DNA from 2 places in the Neptunomonas sp. XY-337 genome. Region 1 is predicted to be linked to the other one. Evidence: predicted binding sites of a transcription regulator. Region 1 holds the regulator's gene; the other holds the start of a gene.
The links. The regulator PhoB, encoded in region 1, activates phosphate uptake and scavenging genes when phosphate is short. The targets are predictions, from matches to a motif close to TGTCATANNNNTGTCANA.
Positions count from the first base shown of each region.

Region 2: a site for PhoB is predicted at 6,263-6,280, ahead of E4L36_RS01590 (putative 2-aminoethylphosphonate ABC transporter substrate-binding protein). Genes of this name have one in related genera too.

Region 1 covers NZ_SPLL01000004.1:361,426-369,326, forward strand. The annotation lists gene E4L36_RS11675 (ATP/GTP-binding protein) at 1-976, shown strand, start outside; gene E4L36_RS11680 (hypothetical protein) at 987-1,649, shown strand; gene E4L36_RS11685 (NADP-dependent oxidoreductase) at 1,668-2,609, opposite strand; gene E4L36_RS11690 (hypothetical protein) at 2,737-2,964, shown strand; gene cysZ (sulfate transporter CysZ) at 2,973-3,713, shown strand; gene phoR (phosphate regulon sensor histidine kinase PhoR) at 3,717-5,021, opposite strand; gene phoB (phosphate regulon transcriptional regulator PhoB) at 5,057-5,752, opposite strand; gene ubiA (4-hydroxybenzoate octaprenyltransferase) at 5,839-6,696, opposite strand; gene E4L36_RS11715 (chorismate lyase) at 6,810-7,364, opposite strand; gene E4L36_RS11720 (DUF1415 domain-containing protein) at 7,490-7,901, shown strand, end outside.
Region 2 covers NZ_SPLL01000001.1:286,432-294,332, reverse strand. The annotation lists gene E4L36_RS01625 (DMT family transporter) at 1-88, shown strand, start outside; gene rimK (30S ribosomal protein S6--L-glutamate ligase) at 145-1,044, opposite strand; partial or broken gene E4L36_RS17870 (RimK/LysX family protein) at 1,126-1,461, opposite strand; gene E4L36_RS01615 (Lrp/AsnC family transcriptional regulator) at 1,714-2,184, opposite strand; gene E4L36_RS01610 (pyridoxamine 5'-phosphate oxidase family protein) at 2,287-2,880, opposite strand; gene E4L36_RS01605 (PLP-dependent aminotransferase family protein) at 2,994-4,436, shown strand; gene E4L36_RS01600 (patatin-like phospholipase family protein) at 4,405-5,319, opposite strand; gene E4L36_RS01595 (UTRA domain-containing protein) at 5,491-6,210, shown strand; gene E4L36_RS01590 (putative 2-aminoethylphosphonate ABC transporter substrate-binding protein) at 6,342-7,367, shown strand; gene E4L36_RS01585 (putative 2-aminoethylphosphonate ABC transporter ATP-binding protein) at 7,447-7,901, shown strand, end outside.

The sequences.
Region 1 (7,901 bases):
TAAACTGCTTTTTATCGGGCCAGTTGGGGCAGGTAAGACCTCGGCTATTCGCTCGATTTGCGATGACCACGAGAATATTGAAACCGAAGCGAAGGCTTCAGATGTCACCGGAAGACGAAAGCCTACGACGACGGTAGCTATGGATTACGGCTGTCTCACTTTAAGTGACAATGAAGCTGTGCAACTCTACGGTACGCCTGGGCAGGCGCGCTTCAAATTTATGTGGGATATGCTGGCGACCAACATCGCCGCTGACTGCGCGGGTATCGTCTTTTTGGTGGACAATACACGCAACTATCCCATGCGAGACCTTAAGTACTATGCGCAAGAGTTCGCTGAGCTTATCTCGCGTAAACCTGTCATCGTTGGGGTAACCCGATCTGATCTACGTGATACCCCAACACTACTAGAGTATGAAAATACGCTAGAAGAGATGGGTATTAACGCCCGAGTGCGTTTTATCGATGCACGTAAAGCATCCAGTGTCTTGCCAGTTGTTGAGGAACTCCTGCAAGATAAAGTACGCTTTAACGAGTGGGCTGAGCTTGCCAAGAGAGCGATAGCTAATGACGCTGAGCTTGAAGAGGAATGGGTACCTGTTGATGCATCCAGCTATGAGATTCAGGACTATCGCGGAGAAGAGGTCGTGATGAAAGATTCAATTGTTGATGACGTAATGAACTTTAAAGGCGTCAAAGGGGCGGCGTTAACCGATGATATGGGTGATGTAGTTACCTCCTCTATTGAGTCTGGTGAAGTCAACGACTTCGTAGGGTTCGTCTCTGGCGTTGTCAAAGTGTTCGAAGAAGTATCTGACCTTGGTAAGGTGCAAAGTGTCTCTTTGCGTAGCGCGAAAGAGGATAACATCACGGTATTTCTCAATGACTCGGAACAGGTGCTCGGGATCCAATCCTCCAATCGGGTATCGTTTCGCGCGTTGAAGCAACAAGTTGACGATCTTTTGCAGTGGGGTTGACGTTTAAGCTATGGAAAAAATATTAAAAGACCTCGAACTACTCGGTGGGATTCACCATAGCTGCCTCTTCAAGGAGGACGCTGTCGATGCCTCTACATTCCCCAGCATTCTGGATGAAAACATCGCGGGTGCCTGCCGTGTCATTAGGCAGATCTTTATGGCGGTTGAGGGGATGGACCTAGACCACCGAGAGGTATTTCTCGAATTAGATGAAAACTTATTGATTGGCTACGCGATCAATTCAGATGTGCTACTGCTGATGATGACGGATAAGGACGTGAATCTAGCCCTTATCAATACCAGCATTCGCTCTGCTGTACCGAAAATCCGCAAGCAGCTAACACCTGATGCGGTGGAGGAAACACCTGCGCCGGCACCAGATAAAGCTGCAGCTAAGCCTAAGCGCCCAGGGCGCCCTTGGCATGAGGCGGAACTGCTAGGTGTTATGGATCAGTTGCGTGAAGGGTTAGCCATTTATATTGGTCCAGCGGCATCGATTGTTTTCGATGATGCATATGATCAATGGTATAGCGAGCATGGTGCGCAAAAGAGTAAGGTTGCTGAGTTGATCAAAGTACTTGCAACCGAGATTGACGATAAAAGCGAGCGCAGCCAGTTTTTGCAAAACGCTGTCAATATTGTGCGTGCTAGCGCACAGCAGGGAGCACGCTAGCACGGCGTATCAGCTCAGCTACTTGAAGCGTAAAACCAGCTTGCCTTGGGTTCGTCCTGAGGCGATCTGGTCAAACGCTTCACCCAACTGCTCAGGCTTATATTCAGCAGCGACAGACAGTACGAGATCTCCGCTTGCCGCTAGACTGAGCATTTGGGCCAGTTGTTCGGCATTAGGCACCGCCCGCATACTGAGCACTTTCCGGTCGGCTGCTTCGCCCGCCGCTATCACCTCATCCTTTGTTACCGTGGGTAGTGTGACCATCACGCCGTCCGCTTTGAGTGCGGGTAGAGCGTTGATGGCGTGTTGCCCACCCACGCAGTCGAGAATCACATCAACAGGGTCGATCACATCTGCCACGTTGGCGGCTTGGTAGTCGATCACTTCATGACAGCCTAACTCGCGAAGATAAGCATGCTTAGGTGCAGAGGCCGTACCAATAACGGTGGCGTTTTTGTGTGCTGCCAACTGAACGGCTAAATGGCCCACACCGCCTGCAGCCGCTAGGATGAGAATGCGTTGCTTGGGTTGCAAGTTAGCGCCCTCAAAGAGCGCTTGCCACGCTGTTAAACCTGCTAGAGGGAGTGCTGCTGCCACATTCATATCGACATTTTCGGGGACTCTTGCCAGTGATGCGGCGGGTGCTGCGATCTGTTCAGCAAAGCAGCCTGCGCGCGCTGGGAAGTGGATAAAGCCACAGACGCGATCAGCAGTTTGATAGTCCGCTACATCTGCACCACATGCCATCACTGTACCTGAGAACTCCCATCCTGGAATAAAGGGTAACTCACCAATGAAGGGTGCAGCACCGCCGCCAGAACATGTTTTCCAATCGATGGGGTTGATACCCGCCGCATGGGTTTGAATCAGCACATCACCTAACTTCAGGCTCGGTTCGCTTACCTCTTCATATCCTAAGACATCGTTACCGCCAAAGGTGTGTAGTTGTATTGCTTTCACGCGGTGCTCCTCGCTACTGGGCTGTTTCGGTCAAACATTAGAGTAGACTTAAGCCTATCTGTGCAGCTCCTGTAACGCAATTCTGCTAGTCTATGGCACCTTATAAGACCAAAAGGAGCAGTGATAAATGAACTTTCTAGCCACGATTGAGCCTTTTCTATTCTGGGGTGGATTGATCGTATTTTGCGTATCGTTGGCGATGTATGTTGGACGTACCAAAGATATGAAGTCAGTGCTGATGTTTTGGCAGCCAACGATCAGCTTTAATGCGATCGAATTCAAAGTAAACCGTGCAGGACTAGGCTTGATGATTCTTGCTGTGGTCATGCGCTTTATCGTCTTTTTTGTTGCTTAGGAGTTAAGATGCGAGGAAATCCTGTCAAAGGAGCGGGCTACCTTTTACGTGGTTTTAGCATGCTGACGCAGCCGGGTATTCGCCAGTTCGTTCTGATCCCGATGTTGATAAACATTCTGCTGTTCTCGGGTGCTATCTGGTTGCTGATCAATGAGTTTGATCGCTGGGTGGCGTACTGGATGTCGCAGTTGCCAACGTGGTTATCTTTTCTTGATTTCCTACTTTGGCCTTTGTTTGCACTGTTGGTGTTAATTGTTGTTTATTACGGCTTCTCTATCGTAGCGAACCTGATCGCCGCGCCGTTCAATGGCTTCCTGTCTGAGAAGGTGGAGCTACAGCAACGTGGTGTGCGTATCGCCGATGATGGTTGGAAGGGGTTGCTGACGATGGTGCCACGCGCGCTTGCGCGTGAGCTGTCTAAGCTAGCGTACTACTTGCCACGTTTATTAGCGTTGCTCGTTATCAGCCTGATACCCGGCGTTAACTTGCTCTCGCCACTGCTCTGGTTTGTCTTCGGCGCTTGGATGATGGCAATTCAATATTGTGACTATCCCATGGATAACAACAAAGTTACTTTCCGTCGTATGAAAGAACTGCTAGCCGAGCGCAATCTCACGTCATTGAGCTTTGGTGCCATCGTTCAGATGGGAATGCTGATTCCGGTGGTGAATCTGATCATGATGCCTGCTGCGGTCATTGGTGCGACGTTGTACTGGAGCGAAGACCAAGCCCAGCGCGCAGGTTGCTAGTACCTAGCTCACCAGCGACTGCGGTGTCTTGGTGAGCATATCCCGGGAGAAGTGGCAGCAGAAGCTGCTACCAACCCCGGGTTGGCTTTCAATCTCTAAGCGAGCGCCGTGGCGCTGCAGCGCGTGCTTCACAATTGCGAGCCCCAAGCCCGTTCCACCTGTGGCAGAAGAGCGCCCTTCATCGACGCGATAAAAACGCTCAGTTAGACGCCCAAGGTGGATCGAATCGATACCAATACCATTATCGGTCACACATAAATGACCACCTTCAGTGTCTACTTCCCAAGTCACCTTGATATGGCCTTGAGCGGGCGTGTAGCGAACCGCGTTAAACACAAGGTTAGAGAAGGCGTTTTGCAGCTCTTGTGACTGCCCTAGCAGATCATAGTTGGGGTTGGCATCTAACTCTATATGATGCTCCTTATCGCCAGATAGTGCGATAGCATCAGCCTGAATGGAACGCAGCATCCCTTGAATATTGACAGGGTTTTCATCGGGAATGTGTTGGCTGGCTTCAAGCCGCGACAGTAGCAGCAGATCGGATACTAAGCTTTCCATACGAATGGCTTGGTTCTGCATCTGCGTGAGTGCGCGCTCCATGGGTTTGGGTAGTGGCTGGTCCAGAAAGGTTTCGAGGTAGCCGCGAATAACTGTAAGCGGTGTGCGCAGCTCGTGTGATGCATTAGCAACAAAGTCTTGTCGCGTCTGCTCAAGACGTATTAGTCGCGTAATATCACGGGCAACAATCAAACGATCACCCACACCAAACTCGGTGATCTGGTACTGTAAAACCGTATCGTTGTGCAGCGGGCTAGGTAACTGCAAAGGCTCTTCGTACTGCGCTTTGCGGTAATAGCGAATAAAGCGAGGGTCGCGCAGCAAGTTCATGAGAGGTTTGCCGCGATCGGCTGAGCTTTTCAAGCCGATCAGCCGCTCAGCTGCACGATTCCACCACTCTAAGTTATTTTGCTTATCAACAATAACGACCGCATCAGGGAGAGCAGAGGAGGACTGCTGGAAGCGGCTGATAACACTACGTAGATCTTTGCTCTTGTTGCGATGGCGCTTTTGCAAGCGTGCGAGATCGTCGAAGATATCGCCCCACTGGCCATGGCTTTCAGGCGGCAGTAAATCGGTGCTTAATAGCCATTTTTGCAGGCGGCGTGTTTGTCGTAGTTGCAGGTAGGCCCAGAGCGATAAACCCGCAACCAGTCCCCAACTTAAACTACCTAGCAGTAAGCCAATAAAAGCTGGCAGTGCGATAACAGCAAAGAGGCCGCTAACGCCAGCACGAGGCGATTTTTGCATAAACTGTTTAACCTAGATTGCGTGCAGCAGCGGTGCTATGCAACCTGCGTCGAGAAGCGGTAGCCCGTGCCGCGCACTGTTTGTACCAAATGGTCGTGCTGACTACCCAGCGCTTTGCGCAAGCGTCGGATATGCACATCCACAGTGCGTTCTTCAACGTAAACATTGCCACCCCAAACCATATCGAGCAACTGCCCACGGGAGTATGCGCGGTCTTGGTGGGTCATGAAGAACTGTAACAAACGAAACTCGGTTGGGCCAAGTTCTATTGGCTTGTCATTGGCGGTCACGCGGTGTGAAATTGGATCGAGTGTTAACCCTTCAACTGTAACGGGTTCTTCGATCCCTTTAGGCGTCGCTCGGCGAAGCACTGCTTTGAGGCGTGCAACGAGTTCGCGTGGTGAAAAAGGCTTGGTGATGTAGTCATCAACACCGGCTTCAAGGCCTTTTACCTTATGCTCCTCTTCCGTTTTAGCCGTGAGCATAATAATCGGCACATCAGCGGTGGTTTCATCTTTACGCAGGCGGCGTGCCAACTCAATGCCACTCATGTTTGGCATCATCCAATCGAGCAGAATCATATCTGGCTTTTGATCAACAACTAACGCATGTGCTTCTTGAGCATTATCTGCCTCGATGCACTCGTAGCCTGCCATCTCCAGAGCTACTGCAATCATTTCCCTGATAGGAGCTTCGTCATCAACGATCAGCACTTTCTTGCTTGCCGACATGGGTAAACCGCCTCTTACGCTTAAAATAAGACGGGAGTATTACAATGTTTTATTGTGACACTATTGTTACATGCTAGAACAATTCACTAAAGATAGTGAAGAAAAATGCCAACAAAGACCGACAACCCCGCGTAGTGGTTATTCAAAAAGGCACGAAAACAAGGGGCTCGCTCGCGATCTTTGATCAGCCGCATCTGGTAAACAAAGCAACCGACAGCCCCCAGTAGGCCGAGATAGTAAAAGCCACCGAGCTGAGCCAGAAAGCCCGCTACTACAAGGAGGATAAGGGTGAGTATCAGCAGTATCGCGATAATGAGTTTATCGTATTGGCCAAACAGAATAGCGGTCGATTTGATACCAATCTTGAGGTCATCATCTCGGTCAACCATGGCGTACATGGTGTCGTAAGCCACGGTCCAGAGTAGCTTGGCACTGTAGATCACCCATGCGATCAGCGGAATCTGTTCGCCAACAGCGGTAAATGCCATGGGGATCGCCCACCCAAACGCTGCGCCGAGAACCACTTGCGGTAGGTGGGTATAACGTTTCATAAAAGGGTAGAGTGATGCGAGAAACAGACCACCAAATGACATAAGAATCGTCATCGTATTGGTTAGCAGCACTAAGCCAAATGCAACAAGCATGAGCGCAGCAAACAGTAATAGTGCTTCTTTGGCGGTGATTTTTCCCGTCGCTAAGGGGCGTTGAGCGGTGCGCTTTACATGCCCATCAACTTTCCGATCTGCAAAGTCGTTGATAACACAGCCAGCGGAGCGCGTCAGAAAAACGCCCAATGTAAAGACAGCAATGAGCTTGAGGTCGGGAATGCCTTCAGATGCGATCCATAGTGCCCACAAGGTTGGCCATAACAGCAGGTAGCTGCCGATAGGCCGGTTGAAACGCGTCAAATTGACATAGACATCCAACCGCTCGCGTAAGCTCATGGGCTTAAATAGGGGGGCACCGGGCATAACAATCCTTTTATATCATCACCCGTCACCTTTGAAAGTCACCGTGACGGTATGCTAATGGAATTCAACCCCGTTTGAGATCAGGGCTAGCTCGTTGTGGGCTGATAGTTTACCTGCTCTAGTGCCGGTAAAAAAACCTCACATACGAGTAGGGGTTTATTGGATAGATAAAACTGGGAGCGCCGTGCCCATAGCGTTTGCTCGCTGGTGATATCGAACCGGCTGACTTCGAGGGGGCCGCGGCGCATGGTTCGGTCATTAAAGAGCACACTGCCTAGCGACCGGTTACCGACGTGGTGGAGCTGTCGCTCGCGACCTGTCAGCGTTGCCGCAGGAATAATTGAGCGTGCGTAAACCCACGGCTCCTGATTGCCCAGTAAGTGGACTTCACGAATGAGTGCGAGCTGGCGTGGTGGCATTCCCAATATCTGTGCTTCCGAGCGGTTCGGGCGTCCCCAGCCTTGTGCAATCACTTCAACGCTAAAATGACCTTGGCTGGCATTTATCAGGTGCTGTGTCAGTGAGCCGCGGTCAGTTAACCAGCGCTGCCAGTGGTAGGGCGCATGGAGTGCGGACAAGCGGCGCAAATGATACCAGCGGGCATCAAAACTGGCGTGAATAAGAGAGTGGCGGACGGGCACAAACAATTCCTTTATAAGCTCGGCAGGTATTCTACTCCTTTCCCATGCAGCACGTCACCGCTGGCCTTACGAAAGCGTGCGCTTGGTCACTTTCGATTAGCGCCACAATGAATTAGGATGCGGCCATGAAAATATGTTCAGAACAAGACAAAGTAGCAGCGGCTACATTAACGCGTGCATGGGTTGAAACGATGGTGGTGGGGCTGAACTTATGCCCGTTTGCCGCGCCCGTCGTTAAGCAAGATTCATTGCGTTACAGCGTTACTGACGCCGCAACCGATGAGGCCGTCGCAGCGGGCTTTTTAGATGAGTTAGACCTCATTCAGCGTAGCGATGAAAAAAGCGTGGCAACAACACTCTATATATTTCCCAACGCAACCGCTGACTTTTACGACTATCTCGATCTGTTACACACCTGCGAGCGGTTACTCGATCAAGCGGGAATGAGTGAGCAGTTTCAGGTCGCTAGCTTTCACCCGGGTTATCTGTTTGCGGGTGTGGATCAAGATGACTTAAGCCATTGGACTAACCGCTCTC
Region 2 (7,901 bases), on a different contig from region 1:
AGGCTGTGGCTTAATGATGATCGGTATGGTGGTCACTCAGTGGCCGGTTAAACGCAGTAACGACGTTGTCGCTGAGCCCCTTAGCTAAATAAAAAGGGTAGGCCTTATTGGGCCTACCCTGATATGACGCAGGTTTACATTCGCCTACTCTGATGCGTCAGTTTTCCACTTTAATTTCTTCTCAATCGCTTGAATCATCAAGCCTGCAACATCTTTCCCCGTCGCGCCTTCGATTCCTTCAAGGCCTGGTGAGGAGTTAACCTCTAACAACAGCGGGCCTTTTGCCGAGCGTATAATATCGACCCCCGCCACCTGTAATCCCATCGATTTAGCGGCTTTAATAGCGATCTTTTTCTCATCCGCAGTGGGAGAGATCAAACTAGCGGTGCCGCCTTGGTGGATGTTCGCTCTAAACTCACCGGGCTCTGCTTCACGTTGGATCGATGCGACAACCTTGCCATCCACAACGAAGCAGCGGATATCTTTGCCGTTGGCTTCCTTGATGAACTCCTGCACAAGAATGTCAGCTTTCAGGCTCTTGAACGCGTTGATCACACTCTCGGCGGCTTTTTTCGTCTCGGCTAGCACAACGCCGCGCCCCTGAGTTCCCTCAAGCAGTTTAATGATCAACGGTGCGCCACCTACCATATCGATAAGGTCATCGGTTTCTAGGGGTGAGTTTGCAAAGCCCGTGATCGGGATGTCGATCTTGCTCTCAAACAACAGCTGTAACGAGTGCAGCTTGTCGCGCGATTGGGTAATCGCCTCAGCGGTGTTTAAGCAAAATACCCCCATCGACTCAAACTGGCGCGTCAGCGCACAACCGTAAAACGTCATACTGGGGCGAATGCGCGGAATAACCGCGTTTAGATCGTTGAGTACTTTTCCGCCGCGATAGTGAACTTCCGGGTTGCCCGCATCCATTTTCATATAGCAGTGTTTGATATTCGGGAAGACCATCTCGTGGCCGCGCTCCTCACCCGCCTCAATAATACGGCGGTTACTATAAAGATTTGGGTTGCTAGCAAGGACACCAATCTTCATATCTTTCTTGGGCGCTTTCTTGGATACGTATACTTCATCTAGTTGCGCTTGCGAATAGTTACCTAGGGCAAAAGATTCATCTGGATCGACAATCAGCTTCCCAGACATCGCTTCGCGCCCAAGCAACATACGGTAGCCCATGGTGTCTCGGTTGGTGAGCGTCAGCTCTACATCGCAACTTTGGTCACCAATGGCGATACTGGTTTTAATCACATAGCGCTTTTCAGAACTACCGCTGGAGCTTTTCACGCTGCGACGATCAAAAATAGGGGCTTCGCAGTTAACCAACGTATTTCTGTTGTCTTGTAAAGGGCAGACGTCAAAACGTACCCAGCTAACGCCATCGCGCTGGAACGGCTGAATATTCAATGCATGGATGGCCGATGTTTTGGCACCAGAGTCGACTTTGGCTTTAATTGCTGGAATGGCAAGTTGCGGGAACTTGCATCATTCTTCGGCGCCACATAGGTTCTTTTCATTAGTCACGCGCGCAATCCTCGTTAGTCGGTGATGAATGGCGCCATTTGAACCTTGTTTTTAAAAAGAAACAATCTTTATTTTAACGTAGCTGATAGCAGCGCAACGAGACTTGAGGTTGCGCAATAATCCAAGGCCCATTGTATGTAATGGTACCTAAATTACGCTGTAGATTATCCGGTGTATATGGCGCTAAGAGGAGAAGGTCGCTGGCACCACGCGCTCTACCGGCGTTGATAAGATCATCATGGTGTTGGTATCGCTCATGTCGATAAAAGACTCGAGAATCGCATCCAGTTGCGCCATGGATTCAACCGCGAGTTTCACAAGAAATGCTTGCTCGCCGGTGACGTTTAAGCATTCGATAACTTCATCACAGTTAAGCAGTAGTGCTTTGAAGGCGCGCTCTTTAGTTTGGTAAACCTTGCACTGAACGAGCGCAACAATAGGATAACCAAGCTTATCGAGATCCACTTTGAGTGCGTAGCCGGTAATCACACCAGCCTGTTCCAGTTTGCGGATACGCTCGGCAACGGCGGGCGCGGAAAGGTGAACTTTCTTGCCAAGCTCTGCGTAGCTAATACGCGCATTTTTCTGTAATTCGGAAATAATTTTGCGATTGATACTATCGACCATGGCTGCCTTTGGAAATGTCGTTATCACTGCGCGCTACTATCGCAATTCGTAGCACCTCCGACAAGCGATTAGGTGTCAAAAAAAGGCGAAGCGCTCCATGCCAGAGCTGCTTCGCGAACAACGCTCTGCTCAGGCGTTGGGGTCAAAGGGTTCAAACTCGCCATAAACCTGATGAATGGGCAAAACACCGGATGTGAATGGCAAATCGAGATCTGCCGGATCGTCTTCAGGGCCTGTTGCGCGCACTTTTGCAGAGACGTGCTCCAGTGAGATGGCGATGACGCTGGTGGCTTTCATCTCGGTGGCATTGGGTGGGCGCGTCTCTTTTGAGCGGCCTTTTTTAAACTTCTCTAGTAGGGCATCTAACGCTTCGCGTTTCTCTTGCTCGTCTTCAACCAATATAGGCGTGCCAAACAGCATGACCGAGCGGTAGTTAACCGAGTGGTGAAAGGCTGATTTCGCAAACACAATGCCATCAAGTGCAGACACCGTGATGCAAGTTTTACCCTCCGTTAGAATGGCGTTAATCAGGCCGTTTTTGCTGGAGCCATGGATATAGAGCGTATCGCCGATACGCCAATGCAGGTTGGGCTGCACCGCAGGGTAGCCATCCACCACACCGCCGATGTGGCAAAGGTATGTATCATCAAGGATTTGATTGATCTGCTCTCGATCATAAACAGCGCGTTTTAAACCGCGCTTCACCTGTGTCTGGGGCTGCATAGTTCCACTCTCAGCTTTGTCGTTATCGGTTGGAACAGCGTATAGTGGTCAGTGGTATCTAAGAAGATCCAATTCTAAGATAAAAATAAGAACCACTTTGTGAGATCAACGCTGTGCTCTTCCAACCCTTGCTGTCGAAAACCTTTGATTCACGTACCCCAAAATATGAGCAGCTCTACGAGTTGCTGCGCGAGGCCATATTAGATGGCCGCATCTCAGCAGGCGATAAACTACCCGCGACTCGGGATCTGAGCCAGCAGTTGGGTATTGGACGTAACGCAGTGATTACCGCATTTGAGATGCTGGTGGCGGAGGGCTTTTTAGAAACACGCCACGGAGCGGGTACGTTCGTGGCTCACCTTGAAGGGTTAATTCCGGTGTTGCGCCGGGGCGAAACCAGCACGACAGTGGTGAAAACTAATAGCCTTTCCGATGCGATGGGGCGTATTGATGCTTTTGCGGCCGCACAAAGTGATCACCGTAGCGGCACTATTATGTTGCCAGCCAACCCACCCACAGCGCTTTTTCCCCACAAAGCGTGGCAGCGCTGTACGCAACAGGCAGCACGTCAACACGACTATGATCGTGCCGATTTAATGGGTGATCAGTTGTTGCGTCAGGAGCTTGCAGACTACCTATCATTGACTCGGGGCATTCGCTGCAGCGCGGAGCAGGTCATGCTGACCTCAGGTTCGTTGCATGGTATCGCAATGGCGTTGCAGGTTTTGGTGAATCCGCGGGAGCGCGTTTTACTCGAAGATCGGGGCTATCCGGGCATCGATGGTGCCCTAACCGGCATCGGCGCATCGCCGCAGATAATGCCTTGCGATGACCATGGCGTGCTAACCGATCATCTGGCAGCTTACACAGCCCGCGTTATGGTGATAACACCAAGCCGTTGTTTTCCTATGGGTGGCACGCTATCGCTGGAGCGGCGTATTGCATTGCTAGACTGGCTATATCAGGCTGATCGCTGGCTAATTGAAGATGACTACGATAGCGAGTTTATCTTTTCAGGCCACAGCATTGCCGCGCTTCAGAGCATGGATCGTTCTGGGCGCGTGATCTATACCGGTACCTTTAGCCGAACACTGTTTCCAAGCATTCGAACGGGCTATCTGGTGCTACCCGAAGCGTTGGTTGAGGTGTTCAATACCTATCGGCGCTACACCGAAGGCGGCATGCCAACACTACAGCAACACGCGATGGGGTTATTTATGCAGCAGGGCCATTATGCACGCCATCTGCGCCGAATGCGTAAACGTTATCAAACGAAAAAGGCCCAACTGTTGAGCTTTATGGCACAGCACTTCCCCAACTTAAAGCCCCTTGAAACCACGGGGGGGATGCATCTGGTGTTTCGTTTCGAAGGCGATGATATTGCAATCGCTGCGGCGCTGAACCGTGCGGGAATTGGTGCACGGGCGCTATCAAGCTACGAGCGCGCGCCGTTGGCAGATAAAGGTATCATTCTTGGTTATGCAGCACTTGAAGATGAGCATCTGGTGCGGTTGCAGCATGCGCTTAACGGGTGCTTGGCGCAAAAGAGGGGTTAGGTGAGCTAGCTGTTTGCTGGCGGGCAACCTTTAACGGCACGATGCGCTTGGCGGTATCATAGCCTGCTTTGAACAGTGCATTTTTTTGCTCGGGTGTGATATTGAACTCAACAGGTGAGATACTGCCGGTGTGAACCACGATGGTTTGCTGCCAAAAGGTTTCGCTAATGTACTCCTGAGACATGGTTGTCATAAAGGTGCGTATGAGTAGGCTAAGGTGCGACACCAACGGAATGAGTGGCGGCTTTGCGTCTCGTGGCGCGTGCTGAACACAGCTGAGACGAAACACTAATATCGGCGTGCCATTACCTGCCCAGTCTCGTTGCAGTGCTTCCTCAGATAAGATACTGCCATCCACCAAGAGCTGCTGTTTGTACTCCTTAAAGCTAAACAGCAGCGGAATCGACATCGAGAAGCGCACCGCTAACGATACTTTCATATCAGGCGAGTTCGCCCGGTTAAAGACCACTGGCTTACTGGCGCGTAGATCAGTTGCCACCACATGAAAATCACCGGATAGCTGGGAAAAGGTTTTGCCATCCAGCTTTTCATCGAGCCACTGTTCAAAAAGATCCCCAGAAGATAGCCCGCCCGTGCGTAACAAGCGGAAAAAGCCTTGGCCTAAGAATTGGCGAAAGTCGGTCTCTTCGGCAATAACGCGCAACTGCTCTAGTGAGTAACCCGCACAAAAGAGGGCGCCCACCACGGAGCCACCAGATACCCCCACCAGCGCTGGGAAACGGTAATCGAGCTCTTCGAGTGCGTTCAAAATACCAATATGGGCTGACAAACGGCTGCCGCCACCGGCAAGCACGGGCACGAGACTAAGGTGGTTATGAGGGCGATTGGCGGGCGTATCACCACGAAAGACGGAATCTGACACAAGCGGCCTCCAGCAATGGGGCTGGCTACAGATGTTTAAATTATAGCCAAAGTTGTTCGCAAGCTCAGCTTATACCAAAGAGTGTCATATGAACGTCACACAAAGTGGCTAGTTTATGGTGCCTCGTTTACTATTAATCAAATACTTACCAGCAACGACTCTGACCGCTTCATGACCTCTGCGACTGCCTCTGCCACCCATATCATGCGCTGCTTACGAGATGAAATCCGTAACGGGCATTTACAACCCGAAGACAAACTAGGCTCTGAGCGTATTCTTAGCGAGCGCTTTTCGACATCTCGGGTGACTATTCGTGAGGCTCTGAAAAAGCTAGAGTCTGAGGGCGTGGTGTATCGCTCTAACCGACGTGGCTGGTTTGTCACCTCGCCACGTGTTAAGTACGACCCAAGTTGTCCGGGCTTCTTTATGGACTATGTGGCGGAGCAGGGCTTTATACCTTTTAGCCGCATGCTATCGAGCGAACTTGTCCCTGCAGATAGCTACCTCAGTGAGCTATTCGAGATACCCGAAGGCAGCGACGTGGCCTGCATTGAGCGGGTGCGTGGAGCCGACAACCGTGCCGTCTATGTTGAGCGTATCTTCTTAAACCGCGACCTCCTTCCCGAGATTGAGCAACACGACTTAACCCTATCGGTGAGTAAAGTTGTGAAAGGGGAGTATGGCCAAGAGTATGCTGCGAACGATTTAGACATTCGCGCCGCGACGCTATCTTCCCATCAGGCGGCCACGTTAAGTGCACCGGCTAACTTCACCTGCTTGAATATCCGACGCATCGTGCGTAATGCACAAGGGCGTGTCTTTGAGGTGGATTTTGAAGCGTGGCGGCACGATACCGTTGAGCTTAGTTTATCCGTGATTGACACACCTTAACGCGCGGCAGCGATCGATTCGTTTTATCGCTGCAAACAATCTTTCGTAAATCTGTCACATCTTTGTAAAAAACTGGCGCTAATCTTTTTCCTCATCTGGTCTATACCAGTTAATCATTGAGGATATGAGAGATGACTAACAAAGCGACGTTTACCAAACTGGCACTGGCGACTTTGATGTCGGCAACTGCTTTGTCTGCACATGCAGGTTCTGAGTTAACCGTTTACACAGCGTTGGAAGCGGAAGATCTAAAGCGTTACGCCGCAGCGTTTAACAAGAAGCACCCTGATATCAAAATCAACTGGGTTCGCGACTCCACAGGTATCGTGACCGCAAAACTGTTGGCTGAAAAAGAAAACCCACAAGCTGACGCTGTTTGGGGTTTGGCAGCGACCTCTTTGCTGGTGCTGAAAGGCGAGCAAATGCTTCAGCCATACAAGCCAGCAGGTGTCGAAAAACTGTCTAAGAAATTCTACGACCAAGATGCAACACCGTCTTGGGTCGGTATGGACGCATGGATGGCTGCGGTTTGTTTTAACACCGTTGAAGCGAAAAAGCACAACCTGCCTAAGCCTACGTCTTGGGAAGATCTAACGAAGCCGGTTTACCAAGGCCATATCGTAATGCCTAACCCTAACTCATCAGGTACGGGTTTCTTAGACGTATCCTCATGGTTGCAAATGTTCGGTGAAGAGAACGGCTGGCAATATATGGACCGTCTGCACAATAACATCGCACGTTACACGCACTCCGGTTCCAAGCCTTGTAAATTGGCGGCGGCTGGTGAAGCGCCCATCGGTATCTCTTTTGCATTCCGTGGTGCGAAGCTGAAGAAAAAAGGCGCGCCGTTAGATCTTGTCTTCCCTAAAGAGGGCCTAGGCTGGGATATGGAAGCCAGCGCAATTGTTAAAGGTACAGATAATCTGGATGCGGCTAAGAAGCTGATGGATTTCTCTATCTCTGAAGAAGCTAACCGCCTATATAACAAAGGTTACGCAGTTGTTGCGATGCCGGGTATCGCTAAGCCAGTACAGTACTTCCCAGAGAATGCTGCTGAGCTGATGATCGACAACAACTTCGAGTGGGCTGCGAGCAGCCGCTCCGAGATCTTGAAGCAGTGGCAAACGCGTTACGACAGCAAGTCTGACCCGAAATAGATACTGGGCTTTTTGATGTAAAGCCCTCGTCATGAGGGCTTTCTAGTATCTAACAGATTCAGGTAACGGGAAGGTCACGATGCACTATCTATCGATTCAAAACTTAAAAAAGCACTTTGGTGAATTTACGGCGCTGCAGGATATCTCTCTTGATATAAAAGAGGGTGAGTTTGTCTGCTTTCTAGGCCCTTCAGGCTGCGGTAAAACCACACTACTACGCGCCATTGCCGGTCTTGATCAGCAAAGTGAAGGCAGCATCCACCAAGCAGGACGGGATATCTCTCAACTGCCGCCTGATCAGCGTGACTTTGGCATCGTCTTCCAGTCTTACGCCTTGTTCCCCAACCTAACCGTTGCTGACAACATCGCGTATGGCCTAAAAAACAGCAGCGATGCAAAAGTACGCCAGCGTGATGCGATCACCCAGCGTGTGGATGAGCTCCTTGAGCTGATCGGCTTAGCGGGTGCTAACCATAAATACCCATCTCAGCTGTCTGGTGGACAGCAGCAGCGTGTTGCTTTAGCGCGTGCTAT